DNA from 4 places in the Ruegeria sp. CH10 genome. Region 3 is predicted to be linked to each of the others. Evidence: riboswitches for the same ligand, from Rfam matches in the RefSeq annotation. Region 3 holds a riboswitch; each other region holds the start of a gene.

The links. A riboswitch is a leader RNA that binds a small molecule or an ion and turns the genes downstream of it on or off. The one in region 3 is predicted to bind cobalamin.
Region 1: linked by a shared signal. The riboswitch ahead of ACRZ94_RS16170 (aromatic ring-hydroxylating oxygenase subunit alpha) and the one ahead of ACRZ94_RS12645 (hypothetical protein) in region 3 are both predicted to bind cobalamin.
Region 2: linked by a shared signal. The riboswitch ahead of ACRZ94_RS11000 (DUF1636 family protein) and the one ahead of ACRZ94_RS12645 (hypothetical protein) in region 3 are both predicted to bind cobalamin.
Region 4: linked by a shared signal. The riboswitch ahead of ACRZ94_RS08440 (DUF1636 family protein) and the one ahead of ACRZ94_RS12645 (hypothetical protein) in region 3 are both predicted to bind cobalamin.

The regions. Positions count from the first base shown of each region.
Region 1 covers NZ_JBQFQY010000005.1:284,532-292,484, forward strand. Annotated here, with positions in the region: gene ACRZ94_RS16155 (GcvT family protein) at 1-1,071, opposite strand, end outside; gene ACRZ94_RS16160 (trimethylamine methyltransferase family protein) at 1,187-2,707, opposite strand; gene ACRZ94_RS16165 (LysR substrate-binding domain-containing protein) at 2,799-3,710, shown strand; cobalamin riboswitch at 3,862-4,063, shown strand; gene ACRZ94_RS16170 (aromatic ring-hydroxylating oxygenase subunit alpha) at 4,146-5,399, shown strand; gene ACRZ94_RS16175 (FAD-binding oxidoreductase) at 5,405-6,484, shown strand; gene ACRZ94_RS16180 (TetR/AcrR family transcriptional regulator) at 6,624-7,175, shown strand; gene ACRZ94_RS16185 (mandelate racemase/muconate lactonizing enzyme family protein) at 7,216-7,953, shown strand, end outside.
Region 2 covers NZ_JBQFQY010000003.1:160,756-168,708, reverse strand. Annotated here, with positions in the region: gene rfbC (dTDP-4-dehydrorhamnose 3,5-epimerase) at 1-218, opposite strand, end outside; gene ACRZ94_RS11020 (glycosyltransferase) at 498-1,643, shown strand; gene ACRZ94_RS11015 (hypothetical protein) at 1,655-2,110, opposite strand; gene ACRZ94_RS11010 (GMC oxidoreductase) at 2,107-3,564, opposite strand; gene ACRZ94_RS11005 (DUF3299 domain-containing protein) at 3,637-4,425, opposite strand; cobalamin riboswitch at 4,527-4,726, shown strand; gene ACRZ94_RS11000 (DUF1636 family protein) at 4,828-5,184, shown strand; gene ACRZ94_RS10995 (ABC transporter ATP-binding protein) at 5,181-5,966, shown strand; gene ACRZ94_RS10990 (ABC transporter substrate-binding protein) at 5,985-6,932, shown strand; gene ACRZ94_RS10985 (FecCD family ABC transporter permease) at 6,934-7,947, shown strand.
Region 3 covers NZ_JBQFQY010000003.1:486,021-493,973, forward strand. Annotated here, with positions in the region: gene ACRZ94_RS12635 (DNA polymerase III subunit gamma/tau) at 1-105, opposite strand, end outside; gene ACRZ94_RS12640 (protein-tyrosine phosphatase family protein) at 242-745, shown strand; gene ACRZ94_RS12645 (hypothetical protein) at 747-1,154, opposite strand; cobalamin riboswitch at 1,235-1,456, opposite strand; gene ACRZ94_RS12650 (alpha/beta hydrolase family protein) at 1,597-2,454, shown strand; RNA gene ffs (signal recognition particle sRNA small type) at 2,481-2,579, opposite strand; gene ACRZ94_RS12660 (bifunctional 2',3'-cyclic-nucleotide 2'-phosphodiesterase/3'-nucleotidase) at 2,619-4,499, opposite strand; gene nudC (NAD(+) diphosphatase) at 4,675-5,655, shown strand; gene ACRZ94_RS12670 (SRPBCC family protein) at 5,697-6,164, shown strand; gene ACRZ94_RS12675 (prephenate dehydratase) at 6,341-7,174, opposite strand; gene ACRZ94_RS12680 (c-type cytochrome) at 7,295-7,804, shown strand.
Region 4 covers NZ_JBQFQY010000002.1:418,535-426,487, forward strand. Annotated here, with positions in the region: gene ACRZ94_RS08415 (AAA family ATPase) at 1-139, opposite strand, end outside; gene ACRZ94_RS08420 (hypothetical protein) at 197-955, opposite strand; gene ACRZ94_RS08425 (hypothetical protein) at 1,193-2,020, shown strand; gene ACRZ94_RS08430 (hypothetical protein) at 2,268-2,612, shown strand; gene ACRZ94_RS08435 (NAD(P)-dependent oxidoreductase) at 2,808-3,764, opposite strand; cobalamin riboswitch at 3,909-4,116, shown strand; gene ACRZ94_RS08440 (DUF1636 family protein) at 4,200-4,589, shown strand; gene cobW (cobalamin biosynthesis protein CobW) at 4,586-5,641, shown strand; gene cobN (cobaltochelatase subunit CobN) at 5,645-7,953, shown strand, end outside.

The DNA.
Region 1 (7,953 bases), on a different contig from region 3:
GCCCGGAACCGGACCGATCATCGGGTTGCCATCGGGGCCGAAGGTGAACGGGCCGTTGATCGTGTCCTTGATGCCGGATTCGCCGATGGCGGGGATACGCTCGAACGACATTTCCAGACGATCGGCGATGCGGTCCAGATCGGGTTGCAGCAACTCGTGGCCGAAATCCCATGGCGTGCCGTCGACCTTCCACGGGGTCGATTTCGGCTCATAGGTGCCCAGAAGCATGCCGTGGCGTTCCTGACGGAAATAGATGTTGGCCTCATAGTCGATGCCCGCGGGCAGACGACCGGCTTCGCCCATGCTTTCCATGCGGTCCTTGATCATCGGGATCGCGTCGGTGATCAGATAGTGGTGCTCCATCGGCTGAACCGGCAGGTGGATGCCCGACATATGGCCGACTTCACGCGCCCACAGGCCGCCGCAGTTCACGACCTGCTCGGCGTTGATGACGCCTTTGGGGGTGGTCAGGTCCCAGCTGCCATCGGGGCGCTGGCTCATCGACGTCACGCCGCAATGGGTGAAATATTGCGCGCCATGATGACGGGCGGATTTCGCAAAAGCATAGGTTGCGCCCGAGGGGTCCACGTCGCCGTCCTGCTCATCCCAGAGCGCGGCGTGATAGTGTTTGGGGTCGATCAGCGGGTGACGCTCGGCCAGTTCCTGCGGGCTGATGAACTCCTGATGCAGACCCATATAGCGGGCTTTCGAGCGTTCGCGCTTCAGATAGTCGTACCATTCCTTGGTCGACGCCGCATAGAAACCACCGGTGATGTGCATGCCGACGGAATGGCCCGAGGTTTCCTCGATCTCTTTGTACAGATCGATGGTATAGCTTTGCAGGCGCGAGATGTTGGGGTCCGAGCTGATCGTGTGAATCTGACCCGCCGCGTGCCAGCTGGAGCCGGAGGTCAGTTCATCGCGTTCCAACAGGACAACGTCTTTCCAGCCAAACTTGGCCAGGTGAAAGAGGATCGAACAGCCCACAACTCCGCCGCCGATGACGACGACCTTAGCGTGGGAAGGCAGTTGTTTGCCGGATGTGGTTTCGTCTTTTTGAATCTCGGGCATAAGAGGGTCCTGTGTCTTTTGTGGGGTTGGGGGAAGGGGGCTGTCTGCCCCCTCTTGAGCCTGTGGCTCAATTCACCCCCGAGGATATTTTTGGCCAGATGAAGAGATCCGGGGTTTAGTACCAGGCGTCCGGGATTTCTTCTTTGCGTTTGGCAACATAGGCGGCCAGTTCTTCTTTCTTGGCCTCGTCCATCGCGGGGGGCTGGTATTCGTTCAGCATCTGGTTCCAGCGCTCATAGGCGCGGCGGCGCATGTCTTTGGAGCCGCCTTCCTCCCAGCTTTCGACATTCTCGCTGTCGCTGAGCTTGGGTTCGTAGAAGGCCGTCTGGTAGTTGCGCATGGTGTGGGCGCAGCCCAGGAAATGACCGCCTGCGTCCACTTCGCCATAGGCGTCGCGGGCAAAGGCGTCATCGCTGGTGTCCAGACCTTGACTGAGGACCTTCTGGTATGAGCCCAGACGGTCGGCATCCATGATCAACTTTTCAAAGCCGGTGCACAGGCCCCCTTCGAGCCAACCCGCCGAGTGCAGAACGAAATTGGCACCCGCCAGCATGGTTGAATGCATCGAGTCGGCGGATTCGTAGGCGGCCTGCGCGTCCTCGATCTTGGAGGCGGTCAGCGAGCCGCCGCAGCGCAGGGGCAGACCTGCGCGGCGCGCCAGTTGGCCGATGGCGTAGTTCGACATCACCGGCTCGGGCATACCAAAGGTAGGCGCACCGGATTTCAGCGACATGGACGACAGGAAGTTGCCCAGAACAAAGGGCGCGCCGGGGCGCAGCAGTTGGACATAGGCGCAGACCATCATCGCCTCGGCCATGGCCTGTGCAACGCTGGCGGCGGTGCTGACCGGGCCCATCGCGCCGGACAGGATGAACGGCACCACGATCAGACCCTGACCGCGCGACGAATAAACCCGTGCCGATTCCGTCACCACGCGGTCCACCAACAGCGGAGAGTTCGTGTTCACGTTGCCCATGATCACGCAGTTGTCTTCCATGAAATCCGCGCCAAAGACGATCTCGGCCATGTCGACGCTGTCCTGTGCGCGGCTCATCTCGGTGATGGCACCCAGATGCGGCTTGTCGCTGAGCGTCATGTGGGCGAACATCATGTCCAGATGGCGTTTGCTGACCGGCACGTCGCAGGGTTCGCAGGTGACAAAGCCACCGTGGTGCAGGTTCGGGTGCATGTAGGTCAGTTTGACCAGCTTTTCGAACGACTCGATATCGCCATAGCGGCGGCCGCCTTCCAGATCACGCACGAAGGGCGCACCATAAACCGGCGCGAACACCTGATTGCCATCGCCAATGACGACCGAACGTTCAGGATTGCGGGCGACCTGAGTAAAGCTTTTGGGGGCCTTGGCGCAAAGGCTGCGAATCCACTGCGCATCGGCGCGAACAAGGTCACCTTCGATTCTTGCCCCTTCGCGGCGCCACAGCTCCAGCGCCTCGGGGTCGTCGCGAAACGCAATCCCGACCTCTTCGAAAATCCAGTCGACCTGTGCCTCAAGGCGCTGCAGATCCTCTTCATTCAAAGGATCAAAAAACGCCAAGCGTCGCTGGATATAGGGGGATGCCGGAACTGAACCGGCCTCTGAACCGCGGGAACGGGATTGACGCGCGCGCCGAGCCATTGTGAGCTACTCCATTTTTTCGCGCGACTTTAACGATTGAGGGCCGGGTTGTGACGCTTGTAAATTTGAATGGTTAGCATAAAAGCAATTTATGCAAGAACTCTGGAAGCTCCTTGGCTCACCCCGCCATCTTGTCGTCTTTGAGGCGGCCGCTCGCCTGCAATCCTTTACGCGCGCCGCTGAGGAGCTGAACGTGCAGCAACCCGCCGTCAGCGTCGCAATCCGTCGCCTGGAAGAGGGGTTGGGCACGCCGCTTTTCACCCGCAGCCATCGTCAGGTTGTTCTGACCAGCGCCGGACAACGGCTTTTGGCTGATGTCACGCGCGCCTTTGAGCAGCTGTCTTTGTCAGTGACATCCATTCAACAACTCAACCAGACGGGATATGTGACGCTCAGCGCATCTACGGCGTTTAATAACTATTGGATTATGCCGCGCCTTGCGGAATTGCAGAAACGCTATCCCGGCATTGATTTGCGCCTGCAATCCAGCGACCGGGAACCCGATATCGATGCCGAAAACATAAGCCTTGCGATACGGCTGGGCAATGGGGACTGGTCGGGTTGCGAATGTGCATTGATCGCGCCCGAGGTGATCTATCCCGTCGCATCGCCGCGTGTCATGGCAGCAGCGGTCGATCTGCGCAGCCTTCCGAACCTGTTGACCCAGCGGCTCATCCATCTGGAAGAACCGATACGGCAGCGCCCAAGCTGGAGCGAATGGTTCGCGAATTTTTCAATCCGCACCGCTGTGCCGAACACAGGCCTTCGCCTGAATGATTACGCTCTTGTGCTTCAGGCCGCCATGGCCGGAGAAGGGTTCGCCTTTGGATGGAAACACCTGACGGACAGGCTGGTCAAACAGGGGCTTCTTGCCGCAAAAGCCGATTGGCAATGGGCCACGGGTAAGGGATTTTATCTGGTCTGGTCCAAAAAGACCCCCCTTTCGGATGATGCGCAAAGGGTGAGGGATTGGATCTTACATAAAGTTGAGAAATCCCAATAGCCCCAAGCGGCGGCAAAGCGCGACACAGGGGTTCGGTGGCCTGAGGCCCGAGAAACCCGGCCCCAATATCCGTGCAGCGCCGTCAAAAAATCATCGTGTCAGTTTTTCAGCATAAAATGTCGCATTTTTTCCAGCGGCCAGAAGGACCCCGGCTAGGGTGCGCGTGTGAGGTGCTGCCGCCCGAGACCCGGGCGGTGGATAATTGGGAAGTCGGTGAAATTCCGCCACTGCCCCCGCAACGGTAACGAAGGTCAGGCTCGGCAAGAACCACTGGGACGAGGATCCCGGGAAGGTGCCGAACCGGGTGAAAGCCCCTTCCAAGTCCGGAAACCAGCCTTGCAGATATGTCAAACCGCGGGTGGCGGTGGGGGCGCATGTTCCGGACGCGATCCTCGCGCGGCTCCGGGCTGGTCTTCTTTGTCATCTGCCCAAGCAATGCCGCGGGGCGCGGCAGGAGAGCCAGAAGTGAGCAACATTCAAAGCCTGTTGGCACGTCGAAACCCAGCCTATGCTCTGGAGCAGGCGTTTTACACGGACCCCGATGTTTTTCGGACCGACCTTGAGGCCATACATTACCGCCAGTGGCTGTTTGCCATTCCCGCGTGTGAATTGGTGAAAAAGGGCGATTACGTTACCTATACCGTGGGCGCCTACCGCGTGATTATCGTGCGCGGCGCAGACGATCAGATCCGGGCTTTTCACAACACCTGCCGCCATCGCGGCTCGGTTATTTGCAAGGCGGCAAAGGGCAATGCGCCGAAACTCGTATGCCCATATCACCAATGGACTTATGAGTTGGATGGTTCGCTTCTTTGGGCGCGGGACATGGGCCCCGATTTCGATCCCAAACAACATGGGTTGAAAACCGTGCATTGCCGCGAACTGGCCGGTCTTATCTACATCTGTCTTGCGGATGAGGCCCCCGACTTTGACACCTTTGCCAATATCGCACGCCCCTATCTTGAGCCCCACGACCTGAACAACGCCAAGATCGCGTTTGAAAGCACCATCGTCGAAAAGGGCAACTGGAAACTTGTCTGGGAAAACAACCGTGAATGCTATCACTGTGGCGGCAACCATCCTTCGCTCTGCCGGACTTTCCCGGATGACCCCTCTGTAACCGGGATCGAAGGCGGCGAAACCCCCGCCTTCATGCAAGACCACTTCGACCGGTGCAAAGCGGCCGGCATGCCTTCGCAGTTCTATCTGCATGATGACGGCCAGTACCGTCTGGCGCGGATGCCTCTTAAGGAAGGGGCGGAAAGCTATACGATGGACGGCAAATCCGCCGTGCGCCGGTTTTTGGGCCGCGCGCCCTTTGCCGATGCCGGGACGCTGCTGAAGTTTCATTACCCCAGCACATGGAACCATTTCCTGGCCGATCATTCGATTGTCTTCCGTATTACTCCGATCAGCCCAACCGAGACCGAAGTCACCACCAAATGGCTGGTCAACAAAGAGGCCGTCGAGGGCACAGACTATGACCTAAAGCGTCTGACCGAGGTTTGGATGGCCACCAATGACGAAGACCGGCAGGTGGTCGAGGACAACCAGCTAGGTATCAACAGCCCGGCCTACGTGCCGGGACCCTATTCAGGCATACAGGAATCCGGGGTGCTGCAGTTTGTTGAATGGTATTGCAACACGCTGGCGAATCATGTGGCCCCTGACGTCATGGCTGCGGAGTAACGGGGATGAAAGACCTCAATACAGTGGCCCCGGTCTGGCAGGATAGTGAGATGCTGGAATGCGTCTCGGTCGTGCCTGAAACGCCCAATACGGCCAGCTTTACGTTTCGGGCCCCGTCAGGCGCGTTTTTCGCCTATCATCCCGGCCAGTTTCTGACGCTGGAAATACCAGCCCCCGACCAGCCCGGAGGCGTCGTGCATCGCACTTATACGATCTCGTCCTCTCCATCGCGGCCGCGCTCTGTCACGGTTACTGCCAAAGCGCAGCCCGACAGCATTGGAACGCGCTGGATGCTGGACAACCTGAAGCCGGGCATGGGAATCAGGGCCATCGGTCCGGCTGGCCTGTTCACCAATGTGGAAAGCCCGGCCCGCAAGTTTCTGTTCATCTCGGCAGGCTCGGGCATCACGCCGATGATGTCGATGACCACGTGCATGTGGGATGAAGGGCGCGATCTGGACATCGTTTTCATCAACTGCGCCAAACGCCCGTCCGAGATCATCTTTCGCCAACGTCTGGAACAGATGGCCAGCCGAACGCCCGGTCTGGATCTGAAATTCGTTGTGGAAGAGGCCGACCCCTACCGCCCCTGGACTGGATATCAAGGCCAATTCAACCAATTGATGCTGGGCCTGATGGCTCCGGATTATCTGGAACGTGAGGTGTATTGCTGCGGTCCCGAACCCTTTATGCAGGCCGTCCGCGATGCCCTGACCGGTTTGGGATTCGACATGGGCAGCTACCATCAGGAAAGCTTTGGCGCGCCTGTGGAAACGGTGGCCGATCAGCCGGAACTGGACGATCTGGTACCAGATGACGGGGCAACTGCAGAAATCCATTTTGCAACTTCTGACGTCATCGCCAAAGTGTCGGAAACCGAAACCATTCTGGCCGCAGCGCGGTCGGTTGGCCTGAACATCCCGTCAGGCTGTACCTTTGGGGTGTGTGGCACCTGCAAGGTCAGGAAAACGGCGGGCGAAGTTCATATGGTCCATAATGGCGGGATTTCCGAGGATGATATCGCGGATGGGTACATCCTTGCCTGTTGTTCGAACCCCATCGGCAAAGTCGCTGTCGAGGTCTGACGTCAATCATAGCGGTTTACCTTTTACGCCTGCGCGGGACACCCCGCGCAGGCGCATCCGTTTTGGCTTTTGTCGCAGATCAGACAACCCTGTCGCAAACTGAACAGTCCAGGTAGAGTGATCGCTCTACCAACGGCGCATGAACGAGACACAACACAAGATCGCAGAGAACCTCGACCGGCAATTCTCGGAAATGGGGTTTGCCACGCAGGGCGTCGAAGCCCTGCGCGAAGGGGCGAATGTCTCGTTGCGGACGCTCTACAAGTATTTTCCCAGCCGCGAAGCCATGGTGATCGGCGCGCTGAACCATCGGGACGCGGCCTATTCCGAATGGATCGGTCAGGATGAGGCCGAGGGCGCGGATCATGTTCTACATGTCCTGATACGCCTGTCCGACTGGCTGGCCGACGTCTCAAACACTGGCTGCCTGTTTCGCAATGCGCTGGCGGCCTATCCCGAAAGCGACCCTATTCGTGAGGCCGCAGAAACGCACAAGGCCCATGTGCGTCAGATGTTTCGCGAACGGCTGCTGAGGGTCGATCAGAATTGCGATGTCGAGCAGCTGTCAGAGGCATTGTTTGTCCTGCACGAGGGTCTGACGGAAAGCGCGCGCATCATCGGAACCAAACAGGCAACAGACGCCACGCTGCGCTGCGCCCGTGCGGTTTTGGCCTCAGCAGGAATTCACTGACGCCGGCGCATCCGGCCCACAACCAGAAAAAGGATCTGACGTGAAGATCAAAGAAATCCACATCTACGCCCATGACCTGCCGGTCAAGAACGGCCCTTACACCATGGCCAATGCCGAGGTTTGGGCCTTGGATACAACGCTGGTGAAACTGGTGGACGACAGTGGCACCGTCGGCTGGGGTGAGACCTGCCCCGTCGGCCCCACCTATGCCGAAGCGCATGCGCTGGGTGCGCGGGCCGCCTTGACGCAGATAGCCAGCGGGCTTGTGGGCGCGGACCTTTGGCCCAAAGCCCTGCATCACAAGATGAACAGCCTGCTGAACGGTCACAACTATGCCAAGGCGGCCATCGACATCGCCGCCCATGACCTGATCGGCAAAAAGCTGGGCGTTAGTGTTGCCGACCTGCTGGGCGGAGCACAAACGGATCGGGTGCCATCATACTACGCCACCGGCGTGGGTGCGCCCGACCATATCGCCGCTCTGGCGAAAGAGAAGATGGAAGAAGGCTATCCGCGTCTTCAGGTCAAGGTCGGCGGGCGCCCCGTTGAGATCGATATCGAGACCATCCGCAAAGTCTGGGAGGTTATCGGTGGATCGGGCATGCGGCTGGCCGTTGATGGCAACCGAGGCTGGACCACGCGCGATGCGCTGCGCGCCAGCCGGGAATGCCCCGATATCCCGTTCATCATGGAGCAGCCCTGCAACACCGTTCAGGATCTTGAAAAGATCCGCCCGCAGGTCAGCCACGGGATCTACATGGATGAAAACAGCGTGGAC
Region 2 (7,953 bases), 330 kb from region 3:
AACTTGGCCTCATGCGCCGGGGCCTGCTGGTAATGCAATCCGCGCAGCGTGCCTTTTTTCTCGTTAAACGAAAGGTTTATCTGGGCGATTGCCGGTTTCAGCCCGTGTTTTTCAAACTCATCTGCGCAGAAGGCACGGGCAAAAAATCCACGATCATCCGAGATTTCCTGCAGGTCGACCACATAGGCCCCCGGCAGATGTGTTTCTGTGAAAATCATTAAAATAAACCGCCTTTGTCGACCGCAACCATTTAACCACACGCAGGCCCCCGATCACAAATCACGCCACGGTGCAGCGAAACGAAAGATGCGCTGCGCCCGTATTGGCATCTAAGGGCAATACCAAAAACTAATCAGACAATCGGCTTGGTTTCCACGGTTTTCGACCCGTCCCGCAGGAATCCCCTAGGTGCTGGCGCAGAACCGTGCGTAATTTGTTAAAAAGCCGGCACCGCACATGTGTATTTCGCGGTGATTTATTTGTTTGAGGATATGCATGTGACCGCATCTGCCCCGCCTGAACGTAGCGTTTTGATGTTTTCGCAGCGCAATCTGAATGACAACGTATCGCGGTGTTCGGGGTTCGAATTCGAAGACGTCATTGCCGAGATTGAAACGGCCGAGATTTGCGCGCCACGGCAAAACGGCACTCTGCCCTTCAATCCGAAACGGTGGCTGTCACGGCGCAGCGATTTGTTTCAATACTGGCCTTCGGGGGTGCAGAAATCGCCTCTGACCCGGAATTTTGATCTGTTCTTTTGTAACGCGCAAAAGCCGCTGGAACTGTTGGCGCTGGATGCGGTGCCGGACTGGCGCGCGCGCTGCGGTCTTGCGGTCTGTGTGCTGGAAGAGGTCTGGACCAGCAGCATCGATCAACACCTGCCGCTGATCCGGTCCCTGTCCAAATTTGACCTGATCGCCAGCGCCTTTGCAGAATCCTGCGAAGCGTTGCGCCGGATCACTGGAAAACCTGTCATTCACCTGCCCGGTGCTGCGGATATGGTGCGGTTCGCCCCACGCAACCTGTATGTGGATCGGCCCATTGACCTGTATTGCATGGGTCGCAGGCGCCCCGAATTGCATGATCGCCTGTTGAAGATAATCGCAGATCGGCAGGGGTTTTATCTGTATGATTCTGCCACCAAGCCGCCCACAACGGCGCAGCACAAGGTGCATCGCGACCTGTTGGCCAATCTGGTTCAGCATTCCAAGCTTTTCATGGTGGATATCGCCAAGATCGGCCATGACGACCAGAAAAAAGGCAACATCGCATGGGGCCCGCGCCATGTCGAAGGTCTTGCCGGCGGGGCCATCCAAGTGGGCTATGCCCCCGAGACCGAGGATTACACGCGCTATTTCGACTGGCCCGAGTCAGTTCTGCGCCTGCCGGAAGACCCCGATCGCGCCGTCGAAAGGATCGTCTCAATCCTGGATGATCCGGCGGAACAAGATCGTATGCGTCGGATCAACCTGCAAAACGCGTTGCAGAAACACGATTGGCTGCACCGGTGGGCCGACATTCTGGGCCATCTGAACCTGCCCGAAACGGCAGCCATGACAGATCGGCGGCAAGCCCTGGCGCAAATTGCGCAACGGTTGTCAGACAAACAGCCAGCCCAGCCGGATGAAAGAACCCCGGCCTGAAACAACGCCGACTACCCGGCGCTGGCGACAGAATCGGCCCAGACCAACCCAAGATAGGACAGTTGGTTGCTGCAACTGTTTTCCACCGGGTGGAAAATTCCCACGAACTCCAGTTCGATCCCCAATTCATGTGCAAGCACAACATTGGTCGAGGTCGCGAATTTCTGCACAATAGAGCGGCTCATTTTCTTGGTCTCATCAGCAATATAAGGCAGCGACCCGGCTCGGAGGTTGAAGACAGTGTTGACCGCCTGACCTGATAGACCTTTGGCGATCACAAAAGCCTCATAGGCCGTGCAAAACTCCTGCGCGGCGGGGTGGGCTGCGATTTCGGCCCCGTAGACACGCGCGATGACCTCCGAAGCATGGGCTGCAACGCCGCCCGGTCGCAGGGCAAACGCCAGCCCGCCCGCGCTTGCCGCCAGACAAACACCCCCCAACAATGCGCTGCGTCTGGACAGTTTCATCGCACCACCCCGGCTGCGCGCAGTGACAATGCCGACAGGGTCAGGGTCGGGTTGGCCGGTGAGCAGGTCGGGAACGCCCCGGCGCCCAGCGCAAAGACGTTCGGGGCCTCGTGCAGGCGCAGATAGTCATCCACCACCCCCTCGGCGGGGTCCGTACTGATCCGATGCGTGCCCTGAATATGCGCCTGCGAAGGCTGAATGCGCCCCGCGCTCACCTTATCCAGCACATCTGGGATAATGTCGGGCAACCCATCCAGCGCGCGTTGCAGACCGCGAAAGGCATAAGGGTGGTGGCCCGTCCATTCGATCACCGGCGCGTCACCTTCCAGCAGAACGCGGTTTTCGGCTATGGGCAGGTCCTCGGCCACAAGGGTCAGGACCAAACGGTTGGTCCATTTACCCGGTTCCTCGCGGATATTGGCGGGCGCGTTCGAGCTTTCGATCAGCACTGCCGCCGCCTCGGAGCGGTCGATACCGTGATAAAAGTGATAGCCGTGGCTCGTCTCGGACGTTCCGCCAAAATAGTTTTTCAGCGTAGCCGTATCGATCACAACGGTTTGCGAGGCCTCTTCGTTCAGATACCGGCCCAGCGCCGGAGACGTCACACCGGACCGCAACAGAATTGCCGCGTTGAAAATGGCATTGGCCCCCAGCCCAAAGGCGCTGGCCCGCACTTGGATGTCTTTCCCATCCGGCCCGCGCAGCACCCCATGCGTGGCCTGCCCACCCTGCAGCAGAATCGCGCGGAACTCGGTCTCAAGCACATAATGGGCGCGGGGATGTGCGAGATGCTCAAATCCGTTCAGGATCGTGAATTTTGCATCTATGGGGCAAATGCCGCAGACGCCATTTGCGCAGCATGTCGGCCGCGTCCCCCCGTTTGCCCGCGCGGTCGGAAGCGGCACCCACGCATTGCTATGGGCCTGCAGCACCTGATCGGCGCGCGATTGTATGTGGTGAGGATGCGGAAAGGGTTTGTCGCGGGGCAGGATATGGTCAGACCCGCCGCCCGCAATCTCCATCAGGGTTTCGGCACGTTCATAATACGGGGTCAGGTCCTCATACCCAAAGGGCCAATCCACCCCGACGCCAAACCGGGTGCGCAGGTGGAAATCATCAGGGTGAAACCGAGGCGTATCCCCCCACCAGAAATTCGAATTGCCACCAAAGGTGATGAAGCTCAGCCAGTCCTTGCGCAAACCGGATGTGTTGCGCTGTGCGATCGGCTCACCCGGTCGCCAGCCATCGCGCAGCTGCGTATCATGGGGGCGCATGCCGCCCTGTTCGACGATCAGCACATCCAGATCGGGCGGTAAACCATGCGCAAAGAACATTGCCGCAAAGCTGCTGCCAACGATCACAACATCCCAGTGCCGGGACGCAACCTGTGCTAGGTCAATGCGTTTCATCTGTTCAACCATGGCCTCTGGCGAGGCGCGAACCACGTTACTCATACACGAAAAAGATGTCTCAGGGTAACGGCGCGCGGGGCTTTGTCAAATAAACAAAGCGCGGGGACGCAACCCTTAGTCCGCAGTTTGCGCGCCGCCACTTTTGCGCCGGTTTGCCTTGCGGAAGTGATCCTTGGTGCTTTGGGTCCAGTTCAACTGCTCCTCCTGTGCAGTCAGGGTTTCGACGTGATCGGACTCCAGCAGGAAGGTCGTGCGCATGGGCATGATCCCGTCAACGACCATCACGTTTTGCGCGGACGGATCAATGCTGAGCGTTCCGGTCAACCGCACGGGCTGATGGACATGGTTGGGCGTCCAGTCGACATTCAACCGGACCCGGATCATCTGATTGGGCGGCGGCGCGGGCAGATGACTGCACATCCCGCTTTGTGGCACCAGATAGACGACACTCTGCCCATCCGCATCCGGCGGCGCAGGGATGGCAAACCCCATCAGCGTGACGGTCTGGCCATCAAGATCGGGATTGCCCGCAGATCCTGCATTATCCCGGCGCTGCGTGACCGCCTGCACCTGATCCAGCAGCCAATCCACATCTATTGCATCGGCTGTCAGAGCGGCCTCGGTTTCTGTTAAAAGCATCTGCCATTTCCGGCGCTCTTCGTCGCTGCCTGCACCCTGTTGCAACCTGCCCCGCAGGCGCAGGGCAAAGATGACATCATCGAACTGTTCGGGCGTGAGGGCGCGAAACGGGTCCTCGTAATTCTGGGCAGCGGGATCTGGCAGTTCAGACCAATCCAACACCTGGCCCGATGCGGCCGCAGTGCCGAACCAGCCCAGGGCCAACAAGGCCAGAATGTGAACCCAATTGCGCATGTCCCGACTGTACCGATCAGACGGGATCATTCCAGCCTCTTTCCGCGGGCACGCGCAGAGTTTATCTGCGCCCGCCCACTCCGGAAACTGTCAAACTGAGAACTTTATCATTGACCCATCGCAGGAACTGGGGCAGTCCATCTGACGATGGTTCCCCGCAAGGGGAAGAGAAAGGGAATACGGTGCGGTTTGCCAACAGGCGCCAAGTCCGTGACTGCCCCCGCAACTGTAAGCGGTGAGCAATGCCAAATATCCACTGGCCCAGCGGCTGGGAAGGATGGCAAAGCCACGACCCGCAAGTCAGGAGACCTGCCATCATGTGTTCAACCAACCCGGGGCGGGGCGTCCTGGAAGGAGGCTATGATGACACGACTGGCGCGTGTTTCGACGATCGATACCCTCTGTGGCCGCTGTTGACGGGCGGGCCTGAGGATGTCGGAAAAATCTGATCATGTCATTCTGATCTGCACGACCTGCAAAGGTGAACTGAGCGCAGAGGCCATTCAAACAGCGCTTGCAGATAAGCTGCCTGTGGGGTTTGCGGTGCGCACCGTGGACTGTATGGCAGGCTGTGCCCGGCCAATAACGGTTGGGTTTCAGGCGGTGGGCAAGGCGCAATACCTGTTCGGCGACATCCGCACGCAGCGCGACATCGACGCGCTGGCCACCTTTGCCCATCAATACCAGCAAAGCGTTGATGGCTGGACCAGCGCAACGGACCGGCCTCGGGCGCTTTATACCAAGACGCTGTCCCGCATGCCGCGACTGGAGTTTGGAGGGCGACCATGACTCACCCTCCCTTTTTGGTTGCTGAAGACCTGGAGTATTACGCCCTGAACGGGGATGTCCTGCTTCAGGGCGTCTCGTTCGAATTGGACAAAGGGGCAATTCTGGCCATTGCGGGGCCCAATGGGGCAGGCAAGACAACGCTGCTGAACCTGCTATGCGGTGCGGCTGATCTGGTTCTGGGCGATGTCCGTGTCGGCGGGCGCAGCCTGAAACAGATGTCGGCCACCGAACGCGCCCGCATGATCGCCGTTGTCAGCCAGCAGGAATACCCTGACGGACGGCTGGAGCTGCGCGATTATGTGGCCCTTGGGCAGATCCCGATCCGCGCCGACCGGTCTGCGGCTGAACACGCGGCTGAACTGGACCGGATACTCGACCTGACCCATCTTGGCGCTCTGGCGGGCAAGCGCATGGCGCAACTGTCCGGGGGTGAGCGTCAGCGGGCGCATATCGCCCGCGCGTTGGCCCAAAACCCGGCCCTACTATTTCTGGATGAACCCACCAACCATCTGGACCCGGATGCCAAGGGGCGGATGCTGTCGCTGGTGGCTGAACTGGGTATCACGGTTGTGATGATCGTGCACGATCTGGTCATGATCCCGGAATTCGCAACCCATGTGGCGCTGATGAAATCCACACGTCTGACCAGCTTTGGCACGGTGGCCGACGTGCTGACACCCGAACATGTGCGCGACACGTTTGGTGTCGATTACCTGTGCTTTCAGCACGAAGGCCGGATGATCCCGGCCCTGGATATCCGAAGAACACCTGTTTCAACTTAACCCAAGGAACTATTGCACATGAAACAACTCTGGTCTGCTGCCGTCGTGGCCACCATTGCGGGGGGTGCCTCGGCACATGAGGTCACGGTCGACAATTGCGGCGAACCGCTGGTCTTTGAAACCCAGCCCGAGCGTCTGGTCGTGCATGACATGAACATGACCGACATGGCCTTTGCGCTGGGTCTGCAGGACAAGATCGTGGGCCTGACCGGCATCACCGGCTGGTACAAAACCAGCCCCGAGTTTGACACTCTGCGCGGTGACATCCCTGAGCTGGCCCCGAAATACCCGACCGTTGAAAACCTGGTCGCGGTAGAGCCCGATCTGTTCTTTGCCGGTTGGTACTACGGCATGAAGCCGGGCGGTGACGTGACCCCCGACACGCTTGCACCCTTTGACATCAAGACCATGATCCTGACGGAAAGCTGCGTGCATCTGGACAAGGACCGCCCCGAGGCCAGCATGGACCTGCTGTTTGACGACGTTCTGCGTCTGGGCACCGTCATGCATGTCGAAGACAAGGCCGAGGCGCTGGTCGCTGGCTGGAAAGAGGAACTGGCCGCGATTCAATCGCAAACCGCCGATGTCGCCAAACCCCGCGTTTTCCTGCTGGACGGCCCGGCAGATGCGCCCTTTACCGCTGGCAAATTCGCCATCCCCGACGCGATGATTGCAGCTGCGGGTGGTGAGAATGTCACCCATGACATGGACACCAGCTGGGGCCGCACCTCGTGGGAGGCCGTGGCCGCCGCGAACCCGGAATTCCTGGTGCTGCTGGACTATCAGACCGGCAATGGCGCGGCGGATACGTTCAAGTTCCTGCAGGAACATCCGGTGATGTCGCAGACTGACGCGGTCAAGAACGAACGCTGGATCGGCCTGCGGTACGAGGAACTGACCCCCGGACCGGCAAATATCGAGGCGATCTCGAAAATGGCCAAGGCAATGCACCCGGGCCTCAACTGATATGACCCGATTGGGCGTTATGCTCGTGCTGGGGGCGGTCATTCTGGCCGCCCTCTTACTGATTTCCACGGTCTACGGCACCACGCCCATCCCCGCCTCGGATGCGTTGCAGGCGGTCTTGCTGGGCACCGGCCTGACGGATGGGGATATGTCCCCGCTGCATCGCATCGTCTTTGACCTGCGCCTGCCCCGCGCCCTGTTCGCGGCGGTCATCGGCGCCGGGTTGGGCATTGTCGGCGTCGTCCTGCAAACCACCACGCGCAACGATCTGGCTGACCCGTTTCTGTTTGGCCTGTCCTCAGGCGCGGCGGCGGGGGCGGTGTTCGTGATCACTGTGACCGGAGACATACTGGGGTTCTGGACCTTACCGCTGGCGGCGTTTTGCGGCGGGCTTGTGGCCTCTGGGATCGTGCTGGCGCTGGTGCATGGCTTGCGCACAAGCGCGCCTGAAAAGCTGATTCTGGCCGGGCTGGCGGTGTCTTTTCTGTTCTCGGCCATCACCAATTACCTGATCTTCGCAGGCGACAGCCGCGCCGCGCATTCGGTGATTTTCTGGATGCTGGGCGGTCTGGGCCTGGCCCGGTGGGAGACGTTTCCCCTGGTCTGCGCCGGTCTGGTCCTGATCCTGTCCTATTCGCTGTACCGCAACCGCTGGCTGGATGCGCTGTTGACCGGGGATCTGACCGCTTCGACCCTGGGTGTCCCGGTGCAGGGGTTGCGGTTCAGCATGTTCTTTGCCGCAGCACTGGCCACGGCTGTTTTCGTTTCCGTCGCGGGTGTGATCGGCTTTGTGGGCCTGATGGTGCCGCATATCGCACGCGGCATTGCGGGGCCGCTGCACAAACGCCTGCTGCCCACGGCCGCCATCGTGGGCGCGGCGCTGCTGACAGGGTCCGACATCCTCAGCCGGTTGCTTCTGGCCCCGCAGGAACTGCCCGTCGGGATCGTGACAACATCCATCGGGTCCGTGTTCGTCTTTTTGCTTCTGTTCCGCACCGCCAGAGCGCGCAAATAGCGCTCT
Region 3 (7,953 bases):
TTTCAGGGTGCGCACCATGGCGTCCTGACCGACCAGATCGGCAAAGGTTTCCGGGCGGTATTTGCGGGCAAGAACCTGATAGGCGGGGCTGGGCGTGTCGGTCATGGGGGCTCTGTCGGATTCGGGTTCCGATGCAGCGTAGAGACCCCCGCCGCCCGCGTCCACCGCCGCAATGGGTGAAATTCGGTTTGCATCGCGCTTTGCGCATCGTAGAAGCGCATCTGAAAAAAGGGGCACGCATATGAGTCATTTTGCGATTCATGCAGTGAACGTGGGAAACGGGCTGCTTGCCCTGTCGCCTCTGCCGGGTCGGGCGGGGGGCTACGTATGGGATTTCTCGGTCCTGCGGGAATGGCAGCCGAAGCTGGTGATTTCGATGACCACTGGTGCGGAGATGCAGCAGGCAGGCGCCTCTCGCCTTGGGGATGATCTTCGCGATGCGGGTATCCAATGGGCGCATTTGCCGGTTGCCGATTTTGGCACGCCGCCCTCTGATATTCAGGCCGTCTGGCCCGATGTCAGCACCGCAGCGAAAGAGGTATTGGCCGGTGCGGGGCGGGTGCTGGTCCATTGTCGGGGCGGGTGCGGACGCTCGGGAATGGTCGTGCTACGCCTGATGGTCGAACTGGGCGAGTTGCCGGACGCGGCGCTGAAGCGCCTGCGCGCGGTTCGCCCTTGTGCGGTCGAAACCGAAGGTCAGATGGAATGGGCGGTGCAAGCCCATCGCGCCACCCCGGAAGGATAGATTAGAGAGCCACCCGCTGTTCCGGCCGGACCGCCGCCCCGGTTGCCAGTTTCGACACTTGCAGCATTGCGCAAGGAGGCGTCGGCAACATCTGAGCCGGGCGGGTGGTGAACTCTGGCCCGAACAGCATTTCTGCGTAGTCCTCCAGCGCGTCGATGGGGGCGTCAGCCTCGGCCCCGCCGAACATGAGGATTTGGTCTCTGTTCGCCCGATACCGAACAGCACATCCTTGCGGGCAATGGGCCAGCTCTGCGCTGCCTTCAAATTCGAAATCGTCGGATGTGGCCGGTATTGCGCTTTCCATGGCTTGCACGATGGCGCGGGCCATCTGCGCCAGGGCCGGGCAGGTCTTGCCGGTTTTCTGGCATAGGGTGGCTGAGAATTCGTGCGTCTTTGTCTTCCAGATCATACTGCGCCCTCCGCGCATTGAGCGGGGCAAAGATCAGGTGTGACAGCGAACTGACGACCTGCCCGGACACCCCGCCCGAGTTACAGTTGTGTTCGATGGCAGGTCTCCTGACTTGCGGGTCATCGCGTTGCCGACCTTCCCAGCCTTTCGGCCAGTGGTATTTTGGCATTGCTCACCGCTTACAGTTGCGGGGGCAGTCGCGGCCTTGGTTCATATCGGCATAGCCAATCAGAACCGCACCGTGTTCCCTTTTCATCCCGCCCCGAAGATCGGGGACGAGAACCATCGCGCAATCGCTAGCGGGTGCAGGTGACCCGAGTCAAGCGCGCAATTGACGCGACGAGGTGGACGCATGGTCATGTTGCGCCCCTGTTGACTTGGGTCGGGAAATCGGGCCGGTATAGAAAAGTGAACCGTCTGGTTCAGAATCGGGAGCCGCGCCATGCTGGACACCGCGCAGACTGTATCGACGCAGGACTTCGAATTCCCCTCGGGCACAGGCACGCTGTCTGCGCGTCTTTATGCGCCGGTGGCTGATCCTGAAGTTGCCGTTGTGATTCACGGTGCGACAGGTGTGCCGCGCGACTATTACCAGCACTTTGCCCGGTGGTTGGCGGCCGAACAGGGCATGGCTTGCATGACCTATGACTACAGCGATTTTGGCCATTCGCTGAAGGGGCCGTTAAAGGCATCCACGGTCACAATGGCGGATTGGGCTTTGATCGATATGCCTGCGGCGCGAACCGAGATGCGGAGACGGTTTCCCGAGGCTCAGCAGTGGAGCATCGGTCATTCCGTCGGTGGTATGTTGGGGCCTGTTCAGCCGGATATTGATCTGATCGACCGTATGATCTGTGTCTGCTCCGGGCCTGTGACAGTGTCTGACCATCCTTGGCCTTACCGGGCGCTGGCTTTGTTGTTCTGGTACGGTCATGCGCCGCTTGCAGTAAAAGCGCTCGGCTATCTGCCGGGCAAAGCCTTGGGCTTTGGCGCTGATTTGCCAGCCAGCGTCTATTGGCAATGGCGCCGTTGGTGCACCGCGCCCCGCAATTACCTGCCCGAGATCGGCCAAACCCTGCCCGACGCGGGGTGGGCGCAATCGAGAACCCCGGTGGATTTGTACACGTTTGACGACGATGATGTCGTGCCGCCGAACGCGGTGTGGCGGCTGGCCGATCTGTACGGACCGCACGCGCGCCGCCATCTCTTGTCACCGGGGGATTTCGGTCTGACCAAAGTGGGCCATATCGGCGCGTTCGCCCGACGCAGCGCAGCCGTCTGGCCAAAGCTGATCGCATAGCGCGTATTATTCTTCTTGTGGGGATGAAGTGAGAGGTTGGACATCGACCCAAGCGGGGCTCGTTGTGGCTGCTTCCTTCCGGACCTGACCAGGTTGGCGAGGCGCTCGCCCGCGCCAACCTCTCAGGGCTTGATATAAGTAAGGAACCGGTGGAACGCAACCCGTCACAGGGCCAATCGGATTTGTAAAAACCCCTCGGCGTCTTCGCCCAGCACCTGCGGACGATAAGCATCCAGTTCTGAGATATGTTGCGTCGCTTTCGAGCCGGTTCGGATCAGTGCGGTGGCGCCGCCGGGTATCGGAGCAAACCGAAACGGCCGGGATACATGGTGCAAAGGGTCCTGTGGCAGGTTGCCTGCGATATAGGCCTGTAAGACCTCCTGCACTGACAGGATCGGAAGGGGGATTCGTTCTGCCCGCTCCAAATGCGGGAAGTGACCACCGCCATTGGCTCTGTAATTGTTCAGAGCAACCACAAAACGCTGATCAGGGCGCAGCGGGTTGCCCTGAAACAGGATGTTCCGAACCCGGGAGGCCTGGGGATGGATGGTTTGCCCTGACGGATCAAACCGGGCGGGCTGCGTCAGGTCAATCTGGCAGCTGAGCCCATGAAGAATATCAAAGTTATGGCCCACGCGGCGGGGGTCTACCAAGTCGGTTTCCTGCCCGGGTATGATCTGATTGAACACACTGGCCGACATTTCCAACCAGTCGCCGAGCTGAGTGCCGTCAAGGATCAGCGCCTGTAGTTCGTTGGGAAAGACATACAGGTCCTTGACGTGGCGCAGGCAAATCTCGCCCGCCGGCACGTCGGTAAAGAACCGGGGCCCGGCCCGTCCACCGAATTTAGACGGGGCGATGGCCGAGATCAGCGGCAACTGCGCATAGGCCGTGCCCTGCAGATAAGGCCGTAGACCCGCGGCCTGTGCGGCTGCGGCCAGCGCTAGACCCCTGTCTTCGGAGCAGAAACTGAAATAGCTGTGCAAGTGTTGCTCGGTGTGTCCCACCGGCTGCGCGGCTTTGCGGCGGGTTTCGGTATGAGCCTTTTCGAACAGGCAAATCAGGTCAGGGTCTTCGGTTACGGATTCCTCCGTGGAAGGATCCAAAGGGCACACCGATCGAAGCTCAGACCGGTGGTTGGCGACCACCCAGCGCCCGTCTGCGGCTTGCTGAACACTCAGGTCGATCACCCCAAGGTAAGACCCGGCCGATCCCGGCATGACCACGGGCTTTCCATGAACACGTCCGCGCACAGCGTCGACATGCTGCCACCCCTCATAGGACGGCCCCGGCAGCGTCAGGTGGGCATGCCCGGCGATGATCGCGTCGATGCCGTCAATGCCAGCTAACGGGACAATAGCGTTTTCCAGATCGGGTTCGGGATCAGACGGTCCCAGCCCCGTATGCGCCAGCGCAAAGACAAGGTCGCAGCCTGCGACCCTCAGCTTGGTCACTTTTTTGCGGGCGCAGACAAGAATATCCTCAAGATCGACGCGGCCTTGCAGCTTGTGAGCCTCCCATTTGGCAGTTTGCGTCGGCAAGACCGAGAAGAGACCGATTTTAATTTCGCTCTGCTGCCCATCAACTTCGGTTTTGCGGGTTAGGATTGCGTGGCTTTGCCAGGTTTGACGCGCGTCCCGACGAAGCGCATTGCTGCACAAAACAGGGCAGGGGGCATCAGTCAGAATTTGGTCCAAAACATCAAGGCCAAAGCCGAAATCATGGTTTCCCAGACCAATCGCGTCAAAACCCAGCTGATGAACAGCCTGCATAAAGATATGCGGGCCGTTATCCGGATCTGCGGCCCACTCCCCGATCGGCGTGCCCTGCAGCGAATCTCCGTTATCAAGCAAAACGACCTGGGCGCCTCTGGCTTGGGCTTCCTCCCGGGCCGAGCGGATCAGGTTCGCGGTCCGGGCAAATCCAAAAGTTGGGTCCGGGGTGTCGGTGTAATAGTCAAAACCGCACAGGTTCATATGCAGATCAGACGTGCCTAAAATCCGTATGCTGATTTCAGGGCGGGGCGGATGGGGAGAGTAAGTCAAATTTCTACTATTAGAAGTTATATGTTAAGATTATTCGCTAAAAAGTATAGTTAATGCAACTTGTAAGCTTTGCCTGCGTTAATTTGACGACTTCGGGTTTCAGGGTACTGGCAATTGCCATTGCAACCTGTGCGCAGCCGTGGCAGCCCTGTGCTGACGACCCAAAGGAACATCTATGAAACACGCGGAACTTGTGACGTTTGGCGGCTCGGGCCTGGATCGGGCGGCTCATATCCGCGGAGATTCCGGGCAATTGGCGCAGATGCACAGCCATCCAAAGGCCAGCTGTCTGTTGCTGTGGAAGGGTAAGCCGTTGGTTCAGGGCGACGGGCTGGATAAACTGGCGCTGATCCCGATGACGCACGATCTGGTTGGTCGGGGGCCGGGCGGGCATATCGAAACGCCGGTTTTTCTGGGGATATCGGATGAGGCTCCGGTGTTTGCCATGGACATCTCCAAATGGTCGCCGCAGGGGCTGGACCTGTCTCAGGTCGGTGCCTTTGTCGATTCAACCGAGCAGCAGCACCCGGATTTGCCGCAGGGCCATGTGTTTGCCGAACTGCGCCGGATCATGACCCGCCTGTCCCCCCGTGATGCAGAGCTGGCAGCGACGGCCAAGGCCGTGATCGGGTGGCACGAAACCCACCGGTTCTGCGCCCGCTGTGGTGACGCCAGCGAGATCACGCAAGCCGGGTGGCAGCGGACTTGCCCGTCTTGCAGCGGGCATCATTTTCCGCGTACGGACCCGGTTGTGATCATGTTGATCACGCATGGGGATTCGGTTCTGATGGGCCGCTCTCCGGGCTGGCCCGAGGGGATGTATTCCCTGCTGGCCGGATTTGTTGAACCCGGCGAAACGCTTGAGGCCGCCGTGCGCCGCGAGGTGATGGAGGAGGCGGGCGTTCCTGTCGGTGCGGTCAGCTACCTGTCCAGCCAGCCCTGGCCGTTTCCGGCCTCGCTGATGTTCGGTTGTGCCGGAGAGGCCCTGTCGCGCGAGATCACCATTGACCCGGTTGAGATCGAAGATGCCATGTGGGTCAGCAAGCCCGAGATGATGCAGGCCTTTGCAGGTGAGCATCCCAAGCTGCTGCCCGCCCGCAAGGGGGCCATCGCGCATTTCCTGCTGCAAAACTGGCTTGCGGATACGCTGGACTGACAAAATAATACGCCCATAGCTAAAGAGACCCACGAAGAGACATGCAGTTTACAGCGCGCGAAGATATCGAAGCCCCGATCAATGCTGTATTCGAAATGGTCGCCGATTTTGAGCGGTTCGAACGTATGGCCATGCGCCGCGGGATCGAAGTACGTCGCCTGTCAGGCCACATGGGCGTGGTTCAGGGCACGCAATGGGAAACGCAATTCAGGATGCGGGGCAAACCCCGCCATGTGGCGATTGAGATGGTGGAATGCGATCCCCCGTCCTTGTTGCGTTTCGATGCGATCAGCAAAGGGATGAACGGGGTGACAATTGTAGAATTCCTGGCCCTGTCTCAACGCCGCACACGTCTGAGCATCGACATGTCTTTGGCTGCTCGTTCCCTGCCAGCCCGACTGTTGTTGCAATCCTTGCGGCTGGGTCAGTCGCGGTTTCGCCGCCGGTTCCAGCTGCGCCTGAACGAGTTTGCCCGCGAAATTGAAGAGCGGCACTTGCATGGAGGTTGACTGGGTGATCCGCCCGGTGAGTTCGGACGGAGCGGGGTGTTCCTGACATTCTGCGGGAAATTTAGCTGCCTGAAACGCCAAAGGTCTGTCACATTCCGCCGCCCTAGGCTTTGTGGATAAAAGATCGCACAAGGGCAAAGTGAACAAATCGTTCAAGATCGCGTGAAACGCCCGGTTTAGCCGCGCGGTTGTGCTGCCGGGTAGACGCCCAGTACTTCGACATTTGTGGTGAAGTGTTCCAGTTCATCCATGGCCAGCCGCACGTTGTGGTCATCCGGGTGGCCGACGATATCGGCGTAAAACTGTGTCGCGGTAAAGGACCCGTCGACCATATAGCTTTCCAGCTTGGTCATGTTGACGCCATTGGTCGCGAACCCGCCCATCGCCTTGTACAGCGCAGCAGGGATGTTGCGGACCTGAAAGACAAAGCTGGTGATCATTCCGTGCGGGCCGCGCCGGGTGTCATCAGCCTGCCGGGACATGACCAGAAAGCGTGTGGTATTGTTGTCCTGATCCTCGATATGCCGGGCCAGCAGGTTCAAACCGTAAATCTCACCCGCCAGTTCACTGGCGAGGGCTGCAGAATGCAAATCCCCCTGTTCGGCCACTTCGCGCGCGGCACGGGCATTGTCGGGGCTGACGCGGCCCCGAATATTGTGCTGTTTCAGAAACCCCGCACATTGCGGCAGCAGAACCAGATGCGAATGCGCTTCGGTGATGTCGCTCAGCGTTGCGCCCGGCACGGCAAGCAGATTGATATGCACACGGACGAACGCCTCATCGATAATGTGCAACCCGCTATGGGGCAGCAGACGATGGATATCGGCGACCCGGCCATAGGTGGTGTTTTCCACCGGCAACATCGCCAGTTCAGCCTCGCCCGACCGGACCGATTCGATCACATCTTCGAACGTCCGGCAGGGCAGGGCCTCCATATCCGGGCGGGCGTTTCGGCAGGCTTCGTGGCTGTAGGCGCCAAGTTCCCCCTGAAATGCAATACGTTTGGTCATTTTGTGGTTTCCGTGCGTCAAGTTACAAAGTCGGGCGTTTAGTCGCGGTGTCTATACCTTGCCTCTCGTCAGGGGAAGCCTTAGACCTCTGCACAGACAGCTGAAATGGACAAGCGATCAATGTTCGACACGATGACAGTTACCAAGGCCGCAGCCGGCCTGTTTGGCACCTTTCTGGTGTTGCTTATTGCCAAGTGGGCCGCCGAGGGTCTGTATCATGCGGATGGGCATGGTGAAACGGCCTCTTATATTATCGAGACCGAAAGCGCGGGCGAAAGCGCCGATGGTGAAGAAGTTGTGTTCGAAGACCTGCTTGCCGCTGCCGATCCGGAAAAAGGCGCGCGGGTGTTCCGCAAATGCACCGCATGCCACAAGCTGGAGGACGGCGCGAACGGCACTGGCCCGTATCTTTATGCGATTGTGGATCGCCCCGTCGCATCGGCCAAGGGTTTCACCGGCTACTCGGCCTCGATGCAGGCGCATGGCGGCAACTGGACACCCGAAGCTCTGGACGCCTTCCTGACCCGTCCCAGCGCTTATATCTCGGGCACGTCAATGAGCTTTGCGGGCCTGAAAAAACCGCAAGAGCGGGCCGATCTGATTGCGTATCTGCAGACCATCGGCAACTGATCCTGCGATCAATTGGAAGAAATTTCGAAACCGCTGCCCTGTGCAGCGGTTTTAATTTTTGTGTCAGCACATCTTCACAAAGCGTTCACGCATTCTAAACTTGCACCTGACAGTGCTGGTCATTTAGCTGGCGCGCATAAGATTATTGA
Region 4 (7,953 bases), on a different contig from region 3:
TTGAGCTTCCGAAAGGCCCGTACAGCAAAATGTCCCCTGATGCTGCGCCAGTTGCGTATTTCTCAAGTTTCTTGCGCGATATGTCCGTTTGAAAGACCAAATCGGCAAAGGTCGTTGGCTTGTATTTGTTTGCAAGCATTTTTCCATTCCTTTGATTAAATGGGCGGGAAGTTTGCCCCGCCCGTGTGCATTGAGATCAAGCGGCTTGAGCCTGCTCAGCGGCAATAGCTGCTGCTTGTTCGCTATCGAGTGCTTTTTGGGTTTGCTTTGATTCGACTTCTTGCTGTCGGTGCTTTTGACTTTGTTCTTTGCCTACTTGCTCAAGCGCAGCGTTAACGACTGAGTTTGCACTGGTTTCGTAGACCATGCTGTAGCTGCCATCTGCTTCCTGTCGCATGACCGCAACGAACAAGCTATGTTCCGCACCGTCGGCGGCTTTGCGGGTCGGTGCGTTGATCTTAAAAGGCTCGACAAGCGCGTCGATTTTGCTGAGCTTCTCTTGGGCAAATGCAATGTTGTCTTTGCGCACTTGTGCAGGTGTTTTACCGTTTGGCTTGGAACGACGCAGTTCTTCGATACCGCCACGCTTGGAAATAAACGTACTCATACTTTCGCCTGGCGACTTTTCATCGGCGGCGATTGTGATTACGCGAGCATAGCCATAAGCGCGCTTCTGGAAGCTGGAGTCAAACACAGCGCGGACGATGCGTGTAGCAAGACTGGCACCTTCATTGAATGCGATTTTGTTGGCACGCAGGTGATCGTTAAGCGCCTTGCACTTAGGCGCATTGCCTTTCAATTCATTATGGAAATCAAGACACTCGCTGAGCAGCTCGTAGAGTTCTTCATTGCTGCGCTTGTAAGTGCCCCGCTCCCAGGTCTCACGCTTTTGCGCTAGCTCAATGGCCTTGGTTTCGATGTAGGTTGCGATTGAGGTGTTAATTTTGTTGCTCATGTTAATCTCCGTTGTTTGAGCTTCGTTTCTGCCGCTCTCATCAGCGACAATCACAACGTAGCAGCCGCTAACCCACTATCTGGATATCTGTGATAATATGTGTATTAGTGGGTTAATGTTTGCACCTCAAAATCAAGTCTCAAACGACGACTGGCGATGACTGATCGAGCCCCTCTCAAAACACTTCCGACTGATTTTAGGAGGAGCGATCTCTGGGCCACCAAAGTGGGCTTTTACATGCTGTGGGTCGAATATCTTGCACTAAGCCCGAGCTACGAGCTGGCGCGCCTGTATCAGTCTGGCAAGTTGACACCTGAACAGAACAAGAAGTTGCCTGAAGACTTCGACAAGATACTAGCGGTATTTGACGATTTCGGCGACGTACAGAGAGTCCTTTTCTTAGATTGGTGGCGAGAGAGAGGAATGGAGCTATGCGGTTTTCGCGGAGAAAAACCAAAGGTTTCGAAAATCGCTGCAATAGGTAAGAAGCGCGAGCCTACAGCAGCAACTTTTGATCGCGTAGCTGACTATCTCAACGACGATTGGATCGCTCAGGGGAGTCAAAATACGTTACTCGTTGCAGTCCCAATCGGCTTACCCAAATCGCGTATCGCAAAGGAAATTAACGCCTTATTGGACACCTATCCAAAGCGCGACAAAGTACTTTCACCACCAAATCCAAAGTACATTTTGGCCGGTAAGCGGCAAAACAAAGACATGCTGTTTCGGTATCTTCATGTATTGCGCTTCAAGGCGTTACACCCATCGCTTGAACTTTGGCGGCTGGGTGTTCGTTCAAATGTCAGTGACACCTACAGTCCAGAACTCGAGCACGATGCAAAGGTCATCGCAAACGAAGACAGCTATGATCGTATGATGCTGACCATACTGACGAGTCGAGCCATTCAAAGAGGCCGACTAATAGCTGAAAACGCAGCACGCGGAATTTTCCCAAGCTACAGCAACTGCGCGCATGCCGTCGAGTTCGACTACGGAGAGACTAACAAGTTGTTTCAATCTCGGTACAAGTGGCAGAAAACGCAAGCTGCTAAAACACGACGATAGCGTCAAAGCTATGCTACAATAATCTGCACTACTGGGATGGCAACCAACGCTTGTTAAACACTCTGTTCAACACATACATTTGTGAAAAATCCTGCAAGGGGATTTACACAAACTGTAGCACACTTTAAAATTTTCCACATAACTCATTGTTTCAAATATGTTTTTATATGGTCAAGTTATTGCAAATCCGTGTACACCGGTTCGATTCCGGTACTCGCCTCCACTACTTTTCAATGGGTTAGAAGCATTGGCAATTTCTGCCGAAGCGCATTTTACAATCCATTTTACAATTCCGTTCACGCTTTGCTCTCCTTGGCCTCACTTAGAAGCGTCAAAACGTCATCAGTTTCACCCGGCGAAACCTGCGCGTAACGCTCAATCATTGCCGCAGCAGTGCGCAGAGAGCCTGACTATCGAACTGAGGATAGCGCCACCCAGCGAAACAGAGGAAGATGACGCGGACGAAACCGTTGATGAGAGTGAAGCCGAAATCTACGATCAATTGTTGGAAACGCAAAACCAGTTGATCTTCCCAGAGCCTAGTGATGACCCAATTCTCGGGATACCAAAACTAAAAGATGATGAAGGTTAAGGCGATTTGGTTGTGAGAGAGTTCGCAACCAAATCCCGCAACAAATCCCGCAACATTTCTTGGTTACGAAGAATGTGAGATTCGCTTAAGTATCTGTTTTATTATCAATTAGTTCAGAGTGGGTTCGATTTCAAAACAGGTACTCGCCTCCACTTCTCCAGTTTTCGGCCAACCGACCAAAGCCCTTCGCTTGCGTCATTCGGCCCCACGCCCTTGGGGGATGACCTCGTATCCGGGTTCTTCGGGCTCATCGTCCAGCATCTCAGTCGGAAAACCCGGCGCGGTGATGTTCAGACCTGTGGCCTCTTCCAGCCGCTTGATGATATTGGGCGACAATTCGCGCGGGCCAAAGCGGGCAATCCCGTCGTCAAAGATACGGATCATCGCCGGGTTGATCTCAAGCGGGACCCCGGCCCGGTCGGCGACGTCCTGAAACAGGCCGATATCCTTTTTCACAAGGTCCATCGTGAACGAAATATCGCGTGAGCCGTTCAGGATGACCTGGCTTTCGGTCTCATGCACAAAGGACGTGCCAGACGAGATCTTGATGGCCTCGTAGGTCGTGTTCAGGTCCATACCCGCAGCTTTGGCCGTCACCAGCGCCTCGCAGCATGTGATCAGGTTGGCCGTGGCCAGATAGTTGGTCATCACTTTCAGAACCGAGGCCGTGCCCAAATCGCCGGTATGCAGCACCCGGCGGCCCATCGTGGTCAGGAACGGCAGGATGCGCTCAAAGGTATCGCGGTCACAGCCTGCGAAAATCGAGATATTACCCGTCGCCGCCCGGTGGCATCCGCCTGACACAGGGCAATCGACAGCCGCACCACCGGCCTTGATGACCATGGCGCCAAGGCGCTTGACCTCGGCCTCGTCGGTGGTGGACATCTCCATCCAGATTTTGCCCGGACGGACCTCGGGCAGCATCTCTTGCATCACGGCGTCTGACGCGGTCGGGGAAGGCAGGCACGTGATCACCGCCTCGCAATCGCGCATCAGCTGGGCCGGTCCCTCGGCCGCTATGGCCCCTTTTGCCACAAACGCTGCGACCAAATCCGGATTGAGATCGTGAACCGTCAGATCAATCCCGTTGCGCAACAGCGAACCTGACAGCTTGCCGCCGACATTGCCCAGCCCGATAAACCCTACCTTCATGCGACACGCCCTCCCGCTTGTGTTCTGGTTCCATGCCAGCACGTTGGCAACCGGGGATCATGCCGCCCAGCGACGCAGACAGGTCGCTTTTTACCCGCCCTGCCGCGGATCGGCGCGACTCGCTTGACAAGCGGGCCAACACTGCCGCATGTCGCTGTCGTTGGTGTCTGCATGTGCAGATGAAAAGGGAATGCGTCAGCGGGTCATCCGTCAAACGCAGCCGCCCCCGCGACCGTGACCGGAGAGGGTGCCCAAAGCCACTGGCCCAATAGGACCGGGAAGGCGGGACATCTGCCAGAGTGATCCTCTGACATCCGCAAGCCGGGAGACCTGCCAGCGCCCGAACTAGAAACCGGACGGGGTGATCCGGTGTCGGGTCCATGTACCGACGTGGCCCGCATGAAACCCCGTCCCCCGCGAAGAGGATTTGGGGGGATGAGAGACGTGACCGAAAGCGCGCCAGTCGAACTACTGGTCTGCACCACCTGTCGCCGTGGCCTGCCGGTTGAGGATGACGCCCAACGGCCCGGCACCTTGTTGCACAAGGCGCTGGCAGAGGCCGAGTTGCCCGAGGGGATCGAGCTGAAACCGGTCGAGTGCCTGTCGAACTGCGATCAGGGGTGTTCAATCGTGCTGCGCGGTGGCCCTGCGCGCTGGACCTTTGTCTATGAGAACCTCAATGAAACCGACCATGTCGAGACCATCATCGAAGGCGTGACCAAATATCTCGCGACCGAGGACGGTCTGGTCAAATGGCGCGAACGCCCTGAACATTTCCGCAAAAACTGTGCGGCCCGCATTCCCCCGATTGGAGCCCTGAAATGAGCACTCTTGAAAAACTTCCCGTCACTGTGATCACCGGCTTTTTGGGCTCGGGCAAAACCACCTTGGTGCGTCACCTAATGCAGAACCCGCAGGGCAAACGTCTGGCCGTTGTGGTCAACGAGTTTGGCGATGTGGGTGTGGATGGCGACATCCTGAAATCCTGCGCCATCCCGGATTGCCCGGCCGAGAACATCATGGAACTGGCAAATGGCTGCATCTGCTGCACCGTGGCCGATGATTTCATCCCCACGATTGAGGCGCTTATGGCGTTGGAGCCGCGCCCGGATCACATCCTGATCGAAACCTCTGGCCTCGCCCTGCCCAAGCCGTTGCTGAAGGCGTTCGACTGGCCCGATATCCGCTCGAAGATCACTGTGGATGGCGTGATCGCGCTGGCCGATGCCGAGGCCGTCGCCGCCGGTCGGTTTGCGCCCAATGTCGAGGCGGTGGATGCCCAGCGTCTGGCCGATGACTCGATTGATCACGAAACACCCCTGTCCGAGGTGTTCGAAGATCAGATTTCCTGCGCCGACATCATCCTGCTGACCAAGCCTGATCTGGCTGGCCCCGAAGGCGTGGCCAAAGCCAAAGAGTTCATCGCAGCCGAGGCTCCGCGCCCCCTGCCTGTCGTCGAGGTCGCCGAAGGCGCTGTGGATGTGCGCGTCGTGTTGGGTCTGGAGGCCGCGGCAGAGGATGACATGGACGCGCGTCCGTCGCATCATGACGGCCACCACGATCACGAACATGACGATTTCGAAAGCATCATTGTCGAGCTGCCGGAACAGACCGATCCTGCCGATCTGGTGGCGAAAATCGAACGCCTGGCAAATGAGAAGAACATCCTACGCGTCAAAGGTTATGCCGCCGTACAGGGCAAACCGATGCGTCTGCTGGTGCAGGCCGTGGGTGCGCGCGTCCGTCACCAATATGACCGCCCGTGGGAACCCGGCGAAGAGCGTCGCTCGCGTCTGGTCGTCATTGCCGAGCATGACGACATCAAAGAGGCTGAAATCCGCGATATCCTCGTGGGCGTGACCGAGGCCGCCGAGTAAGCCATGCACGTCGTCTTTCGCGAAAGCCACGGGTTAGAGGAAACCGAAACCCCAACCGATCTGGGCCAGAGCCCTGCGGATTTGGTGGTGCTGTCCTTTTCGGACAGCGACCTTGGCGCTTTTGCGGCGGGCTGGCATCGCGGTGGCGGGCCCGAAGGGCGCATGCCGACAATGCGGCTGGCCAATCTGACGGCGCTGAAACATCCCCTGTCCGTTGACACCTATGTCGAACAGACGTTGGAGGGGGCAAAGGGCATCCTGATCCGTCTGATCGGCGGGGTGCCCTATTGGGCCTACGGGTTGCAGCAGGTTCTGGCGCTGGCGCAGGCCAAGGGATTGGCTCTGGCCGTCCTGCCCGCCGATGGGCGCGAAGATACACGATTGGATGAGTTTTCCACCCTGCCCGTCTCAACCCTGCGCCGTCTGGCGCATCTGTGTGACACGGGTGGCGAAGTTGCAGCGCAGGCCGCGCTGGCGCAAATGGCATTGGCCGCCGGGCTTTATGCCGGGCCGGTGATGGGTGCGAAAACCATCCCCGAATGCGGTGCATGGTGCCCGGATCGCGGCGTGATTCCGATGGATGAAGCGTTCTCTGGCGATGCCAAACGCATCCTTGTGACCTTCTACCGCGCCTATCTGACATCCGCCGACACCGCGCCCGTTGCGGCTTTGATCCGCAGCCTGCGTGACCGTGGGTTCAATGCGGTTGGCATGTTCGCGCCATCGCTGAAAGCGCCGGCAGCTGCCGAGTGGCTGCGGGAAAACATCACCGCACTGAAACCATCGGCAATCATCAACGCCACGTCTTTTTCGGGCAAAGGCGCGTCGGGCACTTCGCCCCTTGATGCAGGCAATGTTCCTGTGTTTCAGGTCGCGCTGGCCACCTCGCGCCGCAAAGCCTGGGCCGAGGCCGAACGGGGTCTGTCGCCCGCCGACCTTGCCATGCACGTGGTGCTGCCCGAGGTGGACGGGCGTATTTCGGCGGGCATCGCTTCGTTCAAGGAACCGGGTAAGCGCGATCCGCATCTGGAGTATTCGCGCTTTGCCCACCGGGCTGAACCCGAACGGATCGAGGCGATTCTGGACCGGGTCACTGGCTGGCTGAACCTGTCAGATGCGCCCAAGGTGGATCAAATCCCTGCCCTGGTGCTGTCCACCTATCCCGGCAAAGACTGGCAAATGGCCCATGCCGTAGGTCTGGACGCACTGGCCTCTGCCGAGGCGATGCTGTCCGACTTGCAGGCCGAAGGCTATGACACCGCGCCCGCCGAACCGATTTCTGAGTCTCTGCTGGACGCGCGGCTTTCGTGGCCGCTGTCAGAATACCTGACCGCACTGGCCGAATTGCCCGAGAACTTGCAGTTGGATCTGCAAACTGTCTGGGGCAACCCCGAAGACGACCCGGCATTCTCGGACGGTGCGTTGCATTTCACTGCCCTGCGTCGCGGCAAAGCTCTGATCGCGCTGCAACCCGAGCGCGGCACGCCCGAGCTGCGCGATGACGACTATCACGATCTGTCCCGCACCCCGCGCCACAGCTATGTGGCCTTTTACCTGTGGCTGCGCAAAAGCCTCGGCGCAGATGCGCTGATCCATATCGGCGCGCATGGCACGCTGGAATGGTTGCCGGGTAAATCGGTCGCCCTGTCCGCTGATTGCTGGCCCGAAGTGCTGATCCGCGATCTGCCCGTCATCTATCCGTTTATCGTCAACGACCCCGGCGAAGCCGCGCAAGCCAAACGCCGGATCGGAGCTGTGACGCTGGGCCATATCCCGCCCGCGCTGAAGGAAAGCGGTACGCCCGACCGGATGGTGCGGTTGGAGTCACTTCTGGACGAATTCTCGAACGCCGACGGACTAGACCCCAAACGCCGCGACCGGCTGCAGGAAGACATCCGGGATGAGGCGCAGGCCATCGGGCTGGAAAGCGATCTGGGGCTGGATCAGGCCACCTGCACCGCCGAGGCGATCACCCGTATCGACCGCTTTGTCTGCGACATCAAGGAAAGCCAGTTCGGCGGCGGGCTGCACATCTTTGGCCGGGTTCCGCAAGTCACCGGCAATTTCGACCCCGCGCCGTCGGCCCATGCCGAGCGCGAGGGCTTGCTGGCTGCGCTGGCAGGCAAACGGATTGAGGCCGGTCCGTCCGGTTCGCCTTATCGCGGGCGTTCGGACGTGCTGCCGACGGGGCGGAACCTCTATACCACGGACCCGCGCTCGGTCCCGACCCGCGCGGCATATACCCAAGGCGTGAAACTGGCCGAAGAATTGGTGCGGAGACATCTGCAAGAGGAAGGCGACTATCCCAAAGG